Regions from separate parts of the Pseudomonas sp. NFX224 genome, predicted to be linked through region 1. Evidence: predicted binding sites of a transcription regulator. Region 1 holds the regulator's gene; each other region holds the start of a gene.
What was found. Region 1 encodes sigma-54, which starts transcription at its own class of promoters, with help from an activator protein. Its sites were predicted from a motif close to ANTGGCATNNANNTTGCTNT; they were not measured.
Positions count from the first base shown of each region.

Region 2: a site for sigma-54 is predicted at 974-993, ahead of glnK (P-II family nitrogen regulator). Genes of this name have one in related genera too.
Region 3: a site for sigma-54 is predicted at 1,420-1,439, ahead of glnA (type I glutamate--ammonia ligase). Genes of this name have one in related genera too.
Region 4: a site for sigma-54 is predicted at 1,175-1,194, ahead of flgB (flagellar basal body rod protein FlgB). Genes of this name have one in related genera too.

Region 1 is NZ_CP183416.1:2,025,504-2,028,603, forward strand. It holds gene lptB (LPS export ABC transporter ATP-binding protein) at 1-710, shown strand, start outside; gene ACNYC6_RS09190 (RNA polymerase factor sigma-54) at 896-2,389, shown strand; gene hpf (ribosome hibernation-promoting factor, HPF/YfiA family) at 2,464-2,772, shown strand; gene ptsN (PTS IIA-like nitrogen regulatory protein PtsN) at 2,785-3,100, shown strand, end outside.
Region 2 is NZ_CP183416.1:3,237,137-3,240,236, forward strand. It holds gene ACNYC6_RS14545 (YifB family Mg chelatase-like AAA ATPase) at 1-340, opposite strand, end outside; gene ACNYC6_RS14550 (accessory factor UbiK family protein) at 519-779, opposite strand; gene glnK (P-II family nitrogen regulator) at 1,199-1,537, shown strand; gene ACNYC6_RS14560 (ammonium transporter) at 1,573-2,910, shown strand.
Region 3 is NZ_CP183416.1:2,650,642-2,653,741, reverse strand. It holds gene glnA (type I glutamate--ammonia ligase) at 1-1,322, opposite strand, end outside; gene thiI (tRNA uracil 4-sulfurtransferase ThiI) at 1,654-3,100, shown strand, end outside.
Region 4 is NZ_CP183416.1:4,486,469-4,489,568, reverse strand. It holds gene flgD (flagellar hook assembly protein FlgD) at 1-262, opposite strand, end outside; gene flgC (flagellar basal body rod protein FlgC) at 278-721, opposite strand; gene flgB (flagellar basal body rod protein FlgB) at 725-1,132, opposite strand; gene cheR (protein-glutamate O-methyltransferase CheR) at 1,493-2,320, opposite strand; gene ACNYC6_RS20510 (chemotaxis protein CheV) at 2,367-3,100, opposite strand, start outside.

The DNA.
Region 1 (3,100 bases):
CTCAGCATCTGGCCAAGAGCTACAAGAGCCGCCAGGTCGTGCGCGACGTCAGCCTGTCGATCGACAGCGGTCAGATCGTCGGCCTGCTTGGCCCCAACGGCGCCGGCAAGACAACCTGCTTCTACATGATCGTCGGCCTGGTCCAGGCTGATCAGGGCCGCGTGCTGATCGACGATCTGGACGTCAGTCACCAGCCCATGCACGGTCGTGCGAAGGCAGGTATCGGCTATTTACCGCAAGAAGCGTCGATCTTCCGCAAACTCTCGGTAGCCGACAACATCATGGCGATCCTCGAGACCCGCAAGGAACTCGACAAGGACGGTCGTCGCAAGGAGCTGGAAAGCCTGCTGCAGGAGTTTCACATCAGCCACATCCGCGACAACCTCGGCATGAGCCTGTCCGGTGGTGAACGCCGCCGCGTGGAAATCGCCCGGGCACTAGCCACCAACCCGAAATTCATCCTGCTCGACGAACCTTTCGCCGGCGTGGACCCGATTTCGGTGGGCGACATCAAACAGATCATCCATCACCTCAAGGCCAAGGGCATTGGCGTGCTGATCACTGACCACAACGTCCGTGAAACGCTGGATATCTGTGAAACCGCCTACATCGTCAACGATGGTCAGCTGATCGCCGAAGGTGACGCTGAAACCATCCTGGCCAACGACCTGGTCAAGGAAGTCTACCTGGGTCATGAGTTCCGCCTGTAAGCGCTGAGGTGTCCCGGCTAGTCGACCAAGCGCTTGTCTCGATAAAAAATCAATAGTTTTTTATTGTTACAGCGCTCTAGGCAAACACTGCGATTTCGGGCATATAATTTGCTTATGTTTGGCGCTCCGGCGCCCTGTAGTGGATGGCGCATGTGCGCCGGCAAATAAGGTGTTAAGCCCCTGCCATGAAACCATCGCTAGTCTTGAGAATGGGCCAGCAGCTGACGATGACACCGCAGCTGCAACAGGCCATCCGCCTGCTCCAATTGTCGACCCTGGACCTGCAACAGGAAATCCAGGAGGCCCTGGAGTCCAATCCGATGCTCGAACGCCAGGAAGAAGGCGACGACTTCGACAACTCCGACCCCATGGCCGACAACGCCGAACAAAAGCCCAATACCGAAATTCAGGAACCCTCCTACCAGGAAAGCGCCCCGACGGTGGATAACCTCGAGGAAGGCGACTGGAACGAGCGTATTCCCAATGAACTACCGGTCGACACCGCCTGGGAAGACGTCTACCAGACCAGCGCCAGCAGCCTGCCGAGCAACGATGACGACGAGTGGGATTTCACCACCCGCACATCGGCCGGTGAAAGCCTGCAAAGCCATCTGCTGTGGCAATTGAACCTGGCGCCGATGTCCGACACCGATCGCCTGATCGCCGTCACCCTGATCGACTGCATCAACAATCAGGGCTATCTGGACGAAACGCTCGAGGAAATCCTCGAAGCCTTCGATCCGGAACTGGACATCGAACTGGACGAAATCGAAGCTGTCCTGCACCGCATCCAGCAATTCGAACCCGCCGGCATCGGCGCCCGCAACCTGGGCGAATGCCTGCTGCTGCAATTGCGCCAGCTGCCGGCCAAAACTCCTTGGCTGGCCGAAGCCAAGCGTTTGGTCACCGATTACATCGACCTGCTCGGCAGTCGCGACTACAGCCAGTTGATGCGCCGCATGAAGCTCAAGGAAGATGAGCTTCGCCAGGTGATCGAACTGGTCCAGAGCCTCAATCCGCGCCCGGGCTCGCAAATCGAGTCCACCGAAGCCGAGTACGTTGTCCCCGACGTGATCGTGCGCAAGGACAACGAGCGCTGGCTGGTGGAGCTCAACCAGGAGTCGGTGCCACGGTTGCGGGTCAACGCCCAGTACGCCGGCTTCGTGCGCCGCGCCGACACCAGCGCCGACAACACCTTCATGCGCAACCAGTTGCAGGAAGCCCGCTGGTTCATCAAGAGCCTGCAAAGCCGCAACGAAACCCTGATGAAAGTGGCCACCCAGATCGTCGAGCATCAGCGCGGCTTCCTGGAGTACGGCGATGAAGCGATGAAACCGCTGGTCCTGCATGACATCGCCGAAGCGGTTGGCATGCACGAATCGACAATTTCCCGGGTGACCACGCAAAAATTCATGCATACCCCTCGGGGCATATATGAGCTGAAATACTTTTTTTCCAGCCACGTCAGCACCTCCGAGGGCGGCGAATGCTCGTCCACGGCGATCCGCGCGATCATCAAAAAACTGGTTGCTGCTGAAAATCAGAAAAAGCCGTTGAGTGACAGCAAGATCGCTGGTTTACTGGAGGCACAAGGCATTCAGGTGGCTCGCCGCACCGTCGCCAAGTACCGCGAATCCTTGGGGATCGCGCCTTCGAGCGAACGCAAGCGGTTGATGTAGAGCCACGCCACAGCGTTCCAGTGGCAGATCATCTGGTCTGCCGCTTTATGCACTGGCAACGAAGGAGAAGCTGTATGCAAGTCAACATCAGTGGACACCAACTGGAAGTGACCGAACCTCTTCGCACCTACATCGGCGAAAAACTCGAACGATTGGAGCGACATTTCGACAAGATCACCAACGTGCAGGTCACGATGACGGTCGAAAAGCTGAAGCAGAAAATCGAAGCCACGCTGCATATTCCCGGCAATGAAGTGGTCGCAAACGCGGAACATACCGATATGTACGCGGCGATCGACGCACTGACCGACAAGCTGGATAAACAACTCAAAAAGCATAAGGAAAAGACCCAGAGCCTCCTCCAGGGCGCTACCGGTCGTTAACACTCCCAACCCATGATCCGACTTGAAAGCATCCTGACCCCCGGCCGTTCCCTGGTGAACGTGCCGGGCGGCAGTAAAAAGAAAGCCCTTGAGCAAATTGCCAACCTCATCCATCGCGAAGTGCCGGATCTGGCCATGCAGGATGTCTTCGAGAGCCTGGTCGCCCGTGAAAAACTCGGTTCAACCGGTTTTGGCAACGGTATCGCCATCCCCCATTGCCGTCTCAAGGGCTGTAATTCGCCCATCAGTGCCTTGATGCACCTTGACGCCCCTATTGATTTCGACGCCATCGATGGTGCACCGGTCGACCTGTTGTTCGTTTTACTGG
Region 2 (3,100 bases), 1.2 Mb from region 1:
CCGACAGCGCCAACTCACCCAGACATTCCACATCATCGAGCGTCAGCGTCGGCACCTGAACACTGGCGGAAAGAATCCCCAACGCAATCGCCAGATCGAACCGCCCACCGTCCTTGGGCAAATCCGCCGGCGCCAGATTCAACGTGATCCGCCGCGCCGGAAATTGCAGCCCTGAATTAATGATCGCACTGCGCACCCGGTCCTTGCTCTCCTTCACTGCCGCCTCGGGCAGGCCAACCATGGTCAGCGATGGCAAGCCGTTAGCCAGATGGACTTCGACAGTAACGGCGGGCGCTTCCACACCCACCTGGGCGCGACTGTGGACGATGGAGAGGGACATGGTCGTTCCTTGAGCTGACGTGGGGGCCGCTTCCTGCGGGTTTTTGAAGGGTAGTCAGGAGATGAGGGTTTCGTGTGGTGAGAGGGACGATGAATTTTCGCAGGATGTTGCGAGTCACCGTTCAGAGGACTGACAAAAAAACCGCCATTCAGGCGGTTCTTTAGCAGCGATTGCAGCGTTACTCGGCTGGAGGGGTGAGCTTCGCTTCCATCTCCGCGACTTTCGCCTCAAGCGCTTCCAGCCGTGCCCGGGTGCGCGCCAACACAACCATCTGGCTATCGAACTCTTCGCGACTCACCAGATCCAGTTTGCTGAAGCCGCTCTGCAGCAACATTTTGAACTGACTTTCTATTTCAGCTTTCGGCAGAGGCGTGTCGCCACTGAAGAGGCGGGAGGCGGTGCCGGTCAGGGCGTCGAGGAAGTCTTTGGGCGCGAGCATGGGAAGAGGTCCTGGTAACAATGGCGGGCAGTGTATCACGCAGTGTCTATAGTCATTTTCGCGGGCAATGGATGCACGCTTTTCGCGCATGCGGACGGACGGCATCGCACCGTTGTTGTGCGTATCGCGTCGGGTGTTGTGGTGAAGTTGTAGTCATCTGCAAGCAAAGTCTTGAAAACAGAGGATTTTGTGGAGATGGCAAGCTTTCTGCTTAGACCCAGGTGACCCATGCACTGATGCAGTCGCTGTGACGAATGCAGTGCGCCGAGCGAAACGGGGAGAGTTTCGCAAGGAGCGGTTAACTGGCGTCGGACGGGCAGGTTAGGGCCGACGATGCGTTACAAAGCCAGGCACTGCGCTTAGACTTGAGACGGGTTTGTTTTCCTGGGGCAAGTCCACCAATTCGGGAGAGAGTTTTCATGAAGCTAGTCACTGCCATCATCAAGCCGTTCAAGTTGGACGACGTGCGCGAGTCGTTGTCCGAGATCGGCGTGCAGGGCATTACCGTTACTGAAGTCAAAGGCTTCGGTCGGCAGAAGGGTCACACCGAGCTGTATCGCGGCGCGGAGTATGTGGTCGATTTCCTGCCAAAGGTGAAGATTGATGTCGCCATTGACGACAAGGATCTCGACCGGGTTATCGAGGCGATAACCAAGGCCGCCAACACCGGCAAGATCGGTGACGGCAAGATCTTCGTGGTCAATCTGGAACAGGCGATTCGCATCCGTACCGGCGAAACCGATACCGACGCAATCTAAGCCGCCACAAACCCAACGCCCCAGGAGAAAACAATATGACTCTGCGTAAATTCGCAGGGCTAGGAGCCCTGTTGTCCCTCGTAATGCCCAGCCTGGCCATGGCGGCAGACGAAGTGGCAGCCCCAGTCCTCAACTCCGGCGACACCGCCTGGATGTTGACCTCGACAGCCCTCGTGCTGTTCATGACCATTCCCGGCCTCGCGCTGTTCTACGGCGGCATGGTTCGGTCGAAAAACATTCTTTCCGTGATGATGCAGTGCTTCGCCATTACCGGTCTGATCAGCATCCTGTGGGTCATTTATGGCTACAGCATCGCGTTCGACACCACCGGCATGGAGCAGGGCGTCGTCAACTTCAACTCGTTCTTCGGTGGCATGGGCAAGGCGTTCCTCGCCGGTGTCACGCCAGCCAGCCTGACCGGCCCGGCGGCGCTATTCCCTGAAGCGGTGTTCATCACCTTCCAGATGACCTTCGCCATCATCACCCCGGCGCTGATCGTCGGTGCCTTCGCCGAGCGGATGAAATTCTCCGCAATGCTGATCTTCATGGGCATCTGGTTCACTCTGGTTTATGCGCCGATCGCGCACATGGTCTGGTCCGGCAACGGCGGCCTGATGTGGGACTGGGGCGTGCTGGACTTCGCCGGTGGCACCGTGGTGCACATCAACGCCGGTGTGGCCGGTCTGATTGCCTGCCTGGTACTGGGCAAGCGCAAAGGCTTCCCGACCACCCCGATGGCGCCGCACAACCTCGGTTACACCCTGATGGGTGCGGCCATGCTGTGGGTCGGCTGGTTCGGTTTCAACGCGGGTTCCGCCGCAGCTGCCAACGGCACTGCCGGCATGGCGATGCTGGTGACACAGATCGCAACCGCCGCTGCTGCACTGGGCTGGATGTTCGCCGAGTGGATCACCCACGGTAAGCCAAGCGCACTGGGCATTGCTTCGGGTGTGGTTGCCGGTCTGGTCGCCATCACTCCGGCTGCCGGCACCGTTGGCCCGATGGGCGCACTGGTGATCGGTCTGGCCGCTGGCGTGGTGTGCTTCTTCTGCGCCACCACCCTGAAACGCAAACTCGGTTATGACGATTCCCTCGACGCGTTCGGCGTGCACGGTATCGGCGGTATCCTCGGCGCGATCCTGACCGGTGTGTTTGCTGCACCGTCGCTGGGTGGCTTCGGCACTGTGACCGACATCGCCGCACAAGTGTGGATTCAGTGCAAAGGCGTGGGCTTCACGGTGATCTACACCGCGATCGTCACTTACATCATCCTCAAGGTCCTGGACGCTGTCATGGGCCTGCGGATCACCGAAGAAGAAGAGGCTGTCGGCATCGATCTGGCGCTTCACAACGAACGCGGCTACAACTTGTAAGTACGCGCACGAAAAATTTGCCCGGCTTGCCGGGCATTTTTTTGTCCGCGATTTATCATTGAAGGGGGAGCTGAAAGGTTTTTTCTTACAGGTTTATGAACGTTTACGACGGGCGTTTTTGTGCCGCCGATGGCTTACAAAACAGAAGGAGTATTAGGGCCTTTGTTTTTTCCCAGAGCGCGCTAGAATG
Region 3 (3,100 bases), 630 kb from region 1:
GCGTCGATGAAGTCGTCGGAGAACACGCCGCCTTTGGTCAGGAACGCACGACCTTTGTCCAGTTCTTCCAGGGCTTCTTTCAGGCTGCCGCAAACTTGTGGGATCTCTTTCGCCTCTTCAGGCGGCAGGTCGTACAGGTTTTTGTCAGCGGCGTCGCCAGGGTGGATCTTGTTCTGGATGCCGTCCAGGCCAGCCATCAGCAGTGCAGCGAAAGCCAGGTATGGGTTGGCTGCTGGATCCGGGAAGCGTGCTTCGATACGGCGGGCTTTCGGGCTCGACACGTAAGGAATGCGGATCGAAGCGGAACGGTTGCGAGCCGAGTAGGCCAGCATTACCGGTGCTTCGAAGCCTGGTACCAGACGCTTGTAGGAGTTGGTAGCCGGGTTGGTGAAGCCGTTCAGGGCCTTACCGTGCTTGATGATGCCGCCGATGAAGTACAGGGCGGTGTCGGACAGGCCGGCATAACCTTCGCCAGCGAAGGTGTTCTTGCCATCTTTCCAGATGGACATGTGTACGTGCATACCCGAACCGTTGTCGCCGTACAGCGGCTTAGGCATGAAAGTAGCGGTACGGCCGTAGGCGTCGGCAACGTTGTGCACAACGTACTTCAGGGTTTGGGTTTCGTCGGCTTTCTTCACCAGGGTGTTGAACTTGACGCCGATTTCGTTCTGGCCGGCAGTCGCCACTTCGTGGTGGTGAACTTCAACGGTCAGGCCCATTTCTTCCAGTGCGTTGCACATGGAGGTACGGATTTCGTGGTCGTGATCGAACGGTGGAACCGGGAAGTAGCCGCCTTTGACGCCTGGACGGTGGCCCTTGTTACCGCCTTCGATGTCCTGGTCGGACATCCACGAACCTTGTTCGGAGTAGATCTTGAACATGGAGCCGGAAATGTCGGACTTGAATTTCACCTGGTCGAAGATGAAGAACTCTGGCTCTGGACCGGCGAACACAGTGTCACCGATACCGGTGGCTTTCAGATGTTCTTCAGCGCGCTTGGCGATCGCACGTGGGTCGCGGTCGTAGCCTTGCATGCTCGAAGGTTCGATGATGTCGCAGACCAGGATCAGGGTTGGCTCTTCGGTGAACGGGTCCAGCACAGCGGTGGAATCGTCCGGCATCAGGATCATGTCGGAGGCTTCGATGCCTTTCCAGCCAGAGATGGACGAACCGTCGAACATCTTGCCGACTTCGAAGAAGTCTTCATCCAGCGCATCGCGAGCTGGCATGGTCACGTGGTGCTGAGTGCCTTTGGTGTCCGTGAAGCGCAGATCAATCCACTTGACGTCATGATCTTTGATGAGTTGAACCGACTTCGACATAGTGTCCTCCGGGTGGCTTCGGGCTTAGTAATGGATAGCCCTTGAAATGTGGGTGATGCCGGCGCGAATACTCTGCCAAGGCAACCTGCCTCACAAGGGAGCAAATTGCATGCCAGTGCCCCACCATGGGTTTTTTGCCCCAAATTCACGCTTATAAAGGTGCAAAGCGCCTTAAGGCGGAAAAAATCGCCCTACAATGTGGCGTTAAAATCGAAAAATGACCTGTTTTGGTGCGCTCAAAACCTTCTGCACATTAACTGGTTAAACCTTGAGCAATTTCCGCTATAATCCGCGCCCCCCTTTTTCGGCAGGCCCTGCGCGCGCTGTTTCCATGAAATTAATCGTAAAAGTCTTCCCCGAGATCACCATCAAGAGCCGCCCGGTACGGATGCGTTTCATCCGCCAATTGGCCAAGAACATCCGTGCCGTGCTCCGCGATCTGGACCCGGCCGTGGTGGTGAACGGCGTGTGGGACAACCTCGAGCTGGAAACCCGCGTCAGCGACCCCAAGGCCCTGAAAGAGATGGGTGAGCGCCTGAGCTGCATGCCGGGCATCGCACACTTCCTGCAAATCGACGAATACCCGCTGGGCGATTTCGACGACATCGTTGAAAAGTGCAAGCAGCACTACGGCGATGCGCTGGCCGGGAAGATTTTCTCGGTGCGTTGCAAGCGCGCCGGCAAGCACCCATTTAGCTCTATAGATATCGAGAAATATGTCGGCAGCCAGTTGCGCCGTCAGTGCGGTGCCGCCGGAATCGACCTGAAAAAGCCGGAAATCGAAGTCCGGATCGAAGTTCGCGACCAACGGTTGTTTGTTATTCACAGCCAGCACAACGGCATCGGTGGTTATCCGCTGGGCGCACTGGAGCAGACGCTGGTGCTGATGTCCGGTGGTTTCGACTCCACCGTGGCGGCCTACCAGATCATGCGCCGTGGCCTGATGGCGCACTTCTGCTTCTTTAATCTGGGCGGACGTGCCCATGAACTGGGCGTCATGGAAGTCGCGCATTTCATCTGGAAGAAGTACGGCAGCTCCCAACGCGTGTTATTTGTCAGTGTGCCGTTCGAAGAAGTGCTGGGTGAAATTCTCGGCAAAGTCGATAACAGTCATATGGGCGTAGTATTGAAGCGTATGATGTTGCGCGCTTCCTCCCAAATTGCCGATCGACTGCACATTGAAGCGTTGGTGACCGGTGAGGCGATCTCCCAGGTGTCGAGCCAGACATTGCCGAACCTGAACGTGATCGACTGCGTAACCGACAAGCTGGTGTTGCGCCCGCTCATCGCCAGCCACAAGCAGGACATCATCGACCTGGCCAACGAGATCGGCACCGCCGATTTCGCCCGGCACATGCCGGAATACTGCGGCGTCATCTCGGTCAATCCGAAGACCGCAGCCAAGCGCCATCGCGTCGAGCACGAAGAGAAAGAATTCGACATGGCGGTACTCGAGCGTGCGCTCGAAAACGCCAAACTGGTGCCGATCGATCGTGTGATCGACGAATTGGGCCAGGATTTGCAAATTGAAGAAGTCAGCGAAGCGCTGGCCGGTCAGATCGTCATCGATATCCGTCACCCGGATGCCGCTGAAGACGACCCGCTGGACCTTGCTGGCATCGAGGTACAAACGATGCCGTTTTATGCTCTGAACGCTCGTTTCAAGGAACTGGACCCTACTCGCCAGTACCTGCTTTATTGCGACAAAGGCGTGATGAGTCGCCTGCATGCCCACCATTTGCTCAGTGAGGGGCATGCCAATGTGCGCGTTTATCGAC
Region 4 (3,100 bases), 2.5 Mb from region 1:
CGTTGAGCGTGGTAATGCCTTCCAGGCTGCTGAACTGTGCCAACTGGGCCACGAACTCGCCGTTGTCCTGGGGCTCCAGCGGATTCTGGTTTTTCAGCTGGGTCACCAGCAATTGCAGAAACGCATCCTTACCCAGGGCTTTATTGCCCGTGGCGCTGCCGGCAGCCGCAGCCAGGCCGTCGGTCGTGGTGCTGGTCTTGACCGAGGAGTTGGCCAGGATGTCGTTGAGGCTCAAACTGCTGGTGGTATCAGTAACACTCATTTGAGTCGCCCCTTATCACTGACCGAGGGTCAGGACTTTCTGCATCATGGTTTTGGCGGTGTTCATCATTTCGGCGTTGGTCTGGAACGAACGGCTCGCGGAAATCATGTCGGCCATTTCTTCCACCACGTTGACGTTCGGGTAGTAGACGTAACCCTTGGCATCGGCCGCCGGATGGTTCGGCTCGTAGCGCGCCTCAAGGTTGCTCTGGTCTTCGACCACGCCCAGCACCTGCACGCCTTGGCCGGCGGCATCCTGGTTCTGGAACAGCGAATCGCTGCCGCCGCTCTGGCCGCCCTGGAACATGGTGGCGAATACCGGATGACGCGCGCGGTAGGTCTGGTCGATGCTCGACGAGACCGTCTCGGCGTTGGCGATGTTCGAAGCGACGGTGTTCAAGCGAGTGGTCTGCGCACTCATGCCGCTACCGGCAATGTTGAAAACACTGGATAGAGACATGACTTACTCTCCGCGCAGGGCTGACACCAGCCCTTTGAATTTGCTGTTGAGCAGGGTGAAGCTGGCCTGGAAGTTGACGGAGTTTTCCGCGTAGTTCGACTGTTCCAGTTGGGCGTCCACGGTGTTCTGGTCGATCGAAGGTTGCATCGGCGTGCGGTACATCAGCGACTCGTCGCCATTGCCCAAGCCTTCGGCTTCGATGTGACGGCTGTTGGTCATGTTCAAGGCGAACGTGCCGTTCTTGGCTTTATCGTTCTGCGCCTCGAGCACTTTCGAGAACTCCAGATCCCGCGCCTTGTAGTTCGGGGTGTCGGCGTTGGCGATGTTGTTGGCCAGGACTTCGGCACGCTGGGCGCGGAAGCCCAGAGCCTTTTCGTGAATGCCGAGCGCTTTATCGAAGCTGATGCTCATGTCGGGAAACCTTCGGGTGACCTGATTTTTCGTACGATGAACATAGCAAGCGTCATGCCAATTCAAAAAAGCCCGTAAACCGGGGCTTTGCGGGCAGTGGCAATGCGGCAATGCCAGAAAAGCGGCAACCGGTTTCCGCTGGATGCCGCTTTTCTGCCGCCGCCACTCTCTTTTCAGAACTCCGCCGGCCACTGCAGGAGCGAGCCTGCTCGCGATTGCGGTGCATCAGGTAAAGTTGAAATAGACTGTCAGGACGCCATCGCGAGCAGGCTCGCACACAGGGGTGGTGTCGGAGAGAAAATCGGCGGGCATAAAAAACGGGAGCCACAAAGGACTCCCGCTTTCGAGACACCGACAAAATCACTTCGCCTGGTAAATGATCCCTGGGCTGCACTGGACCATCTGGTAATGATCCGGTAATCCGTTCAGCGCTTCGGACGCACCGAGGAACAGATAACCACCCGGTTTCAAAGTGCTGTGAATGCGCAGCAGGATGTCCTTCTTCACTTCCGCGGAGAAGTAGATCAGCACGTTGCGGCAGAACACGATGTCGAACTTGCCGAGACTCGCGTAGCTGTCCAGCAGGTTAAAGGAGCGGAACTCCACACGGCTCTTGATCGGCGCCTTGATGGCCCAGCGTCCCGGCCCTTTTGGGTCGAAATAGCGCTGCAATCGCTCGGGCGACAAACCGCGACCGATGGCCAGGCTGTCGTACTCGCCGGTCTTGCAGTTGGTGAGCATGGTGCCGGACAAATCGGTGGCCACAATCTGCACGCCCATCTTCAATTGCCCAACGTTGGTCCGCTCGAACTCGTCGATGGACATCGACAGCGAGTACGGTTCCTGACCCGACGAACACGCCGCCGACCAGATCCGCAGACGTTGACCAGGACTGGCTTTGATCGCTTCAGGCAGTACCTTGTTCTTCAAGACCTCAAACGGATAAGTGTCACGAAACCACAGGGTTTCGTTGGTTGTCATCGCATCCACCACCATCTCGCGCAACCCGCTGCGCGGCTGGGTCTGGATGCGCTGGACCAGCTCACCCAGGGACTTGATGCCTTGCTGTTCCATCAGCTTGTTGAGACGGCTTGAGACCAGATACTGCTTGTTTTCACCGAGCAAAATGCCACAGGCTTTTTCCAGGAACACCCGGAACTGTTCGAAATCCAAATTACCCGTAGACAATGCTGCCGCCTCTTAAATCGTGTTGACTGCCAGGGGCCGAACGCCCCTAGCTGATGTCTGCTGCTTTGATCCGGTCGACTACCCGGGATGCCAGGTCATCAGGGCGGAATTTGGCCAGGAAGTCATCGGCACCGACTTTCTTGACCATCGCCTGATTGAACACACCGGACAACGAAGTATGCAGGATGATATGAAGCTTTTGCATGCGAGGGTCGTTGCGGATCTCGGCCGTCAGCGTGTACCCGTCCATCTCCGGCATCTCGATGTCGGAGATCATCATCAGGAACTCTTCTTCCGGCCTCTTGCCCTCGTCGACCAGTTTGCGCAGGTAATCCAGCGCTTGCCGCCCGTCGTTCAACGCCACCACTTCAACACCCACCGTCTGCAGGCAACGCGTGACCTGCTTGCGCGCCACCGACGAGTCGTCGACCGTCAGCACGCGCAACGAGAGCGCCTTGTGCTGGGTTTCGACATCCACCACGCCGGCCGAAATCGCTTCAGGCGTCGGTGCCACTTCCGCGAGCACCTTCTCGACGTCGATGATTTCAACCAACTGATTGTCGACCCGCGTCACCGCCGTCAGGTAGTGATCGCGACCGGTGCCCTTGGGTGGCGGATGAATCTCCTCCCAGTTCATGTTGACGATGCGTTCCACCGAGCGCACCAGGAAACCCTGGGTCTTGGTGTTGTACTCCGTGATGATCACGAAGGGATTGTTCTTGTCCTTCAAAGCACCGGAGCCGGTCGCCATTGCCAGATCAAGGATCGGAATGGTCGCCC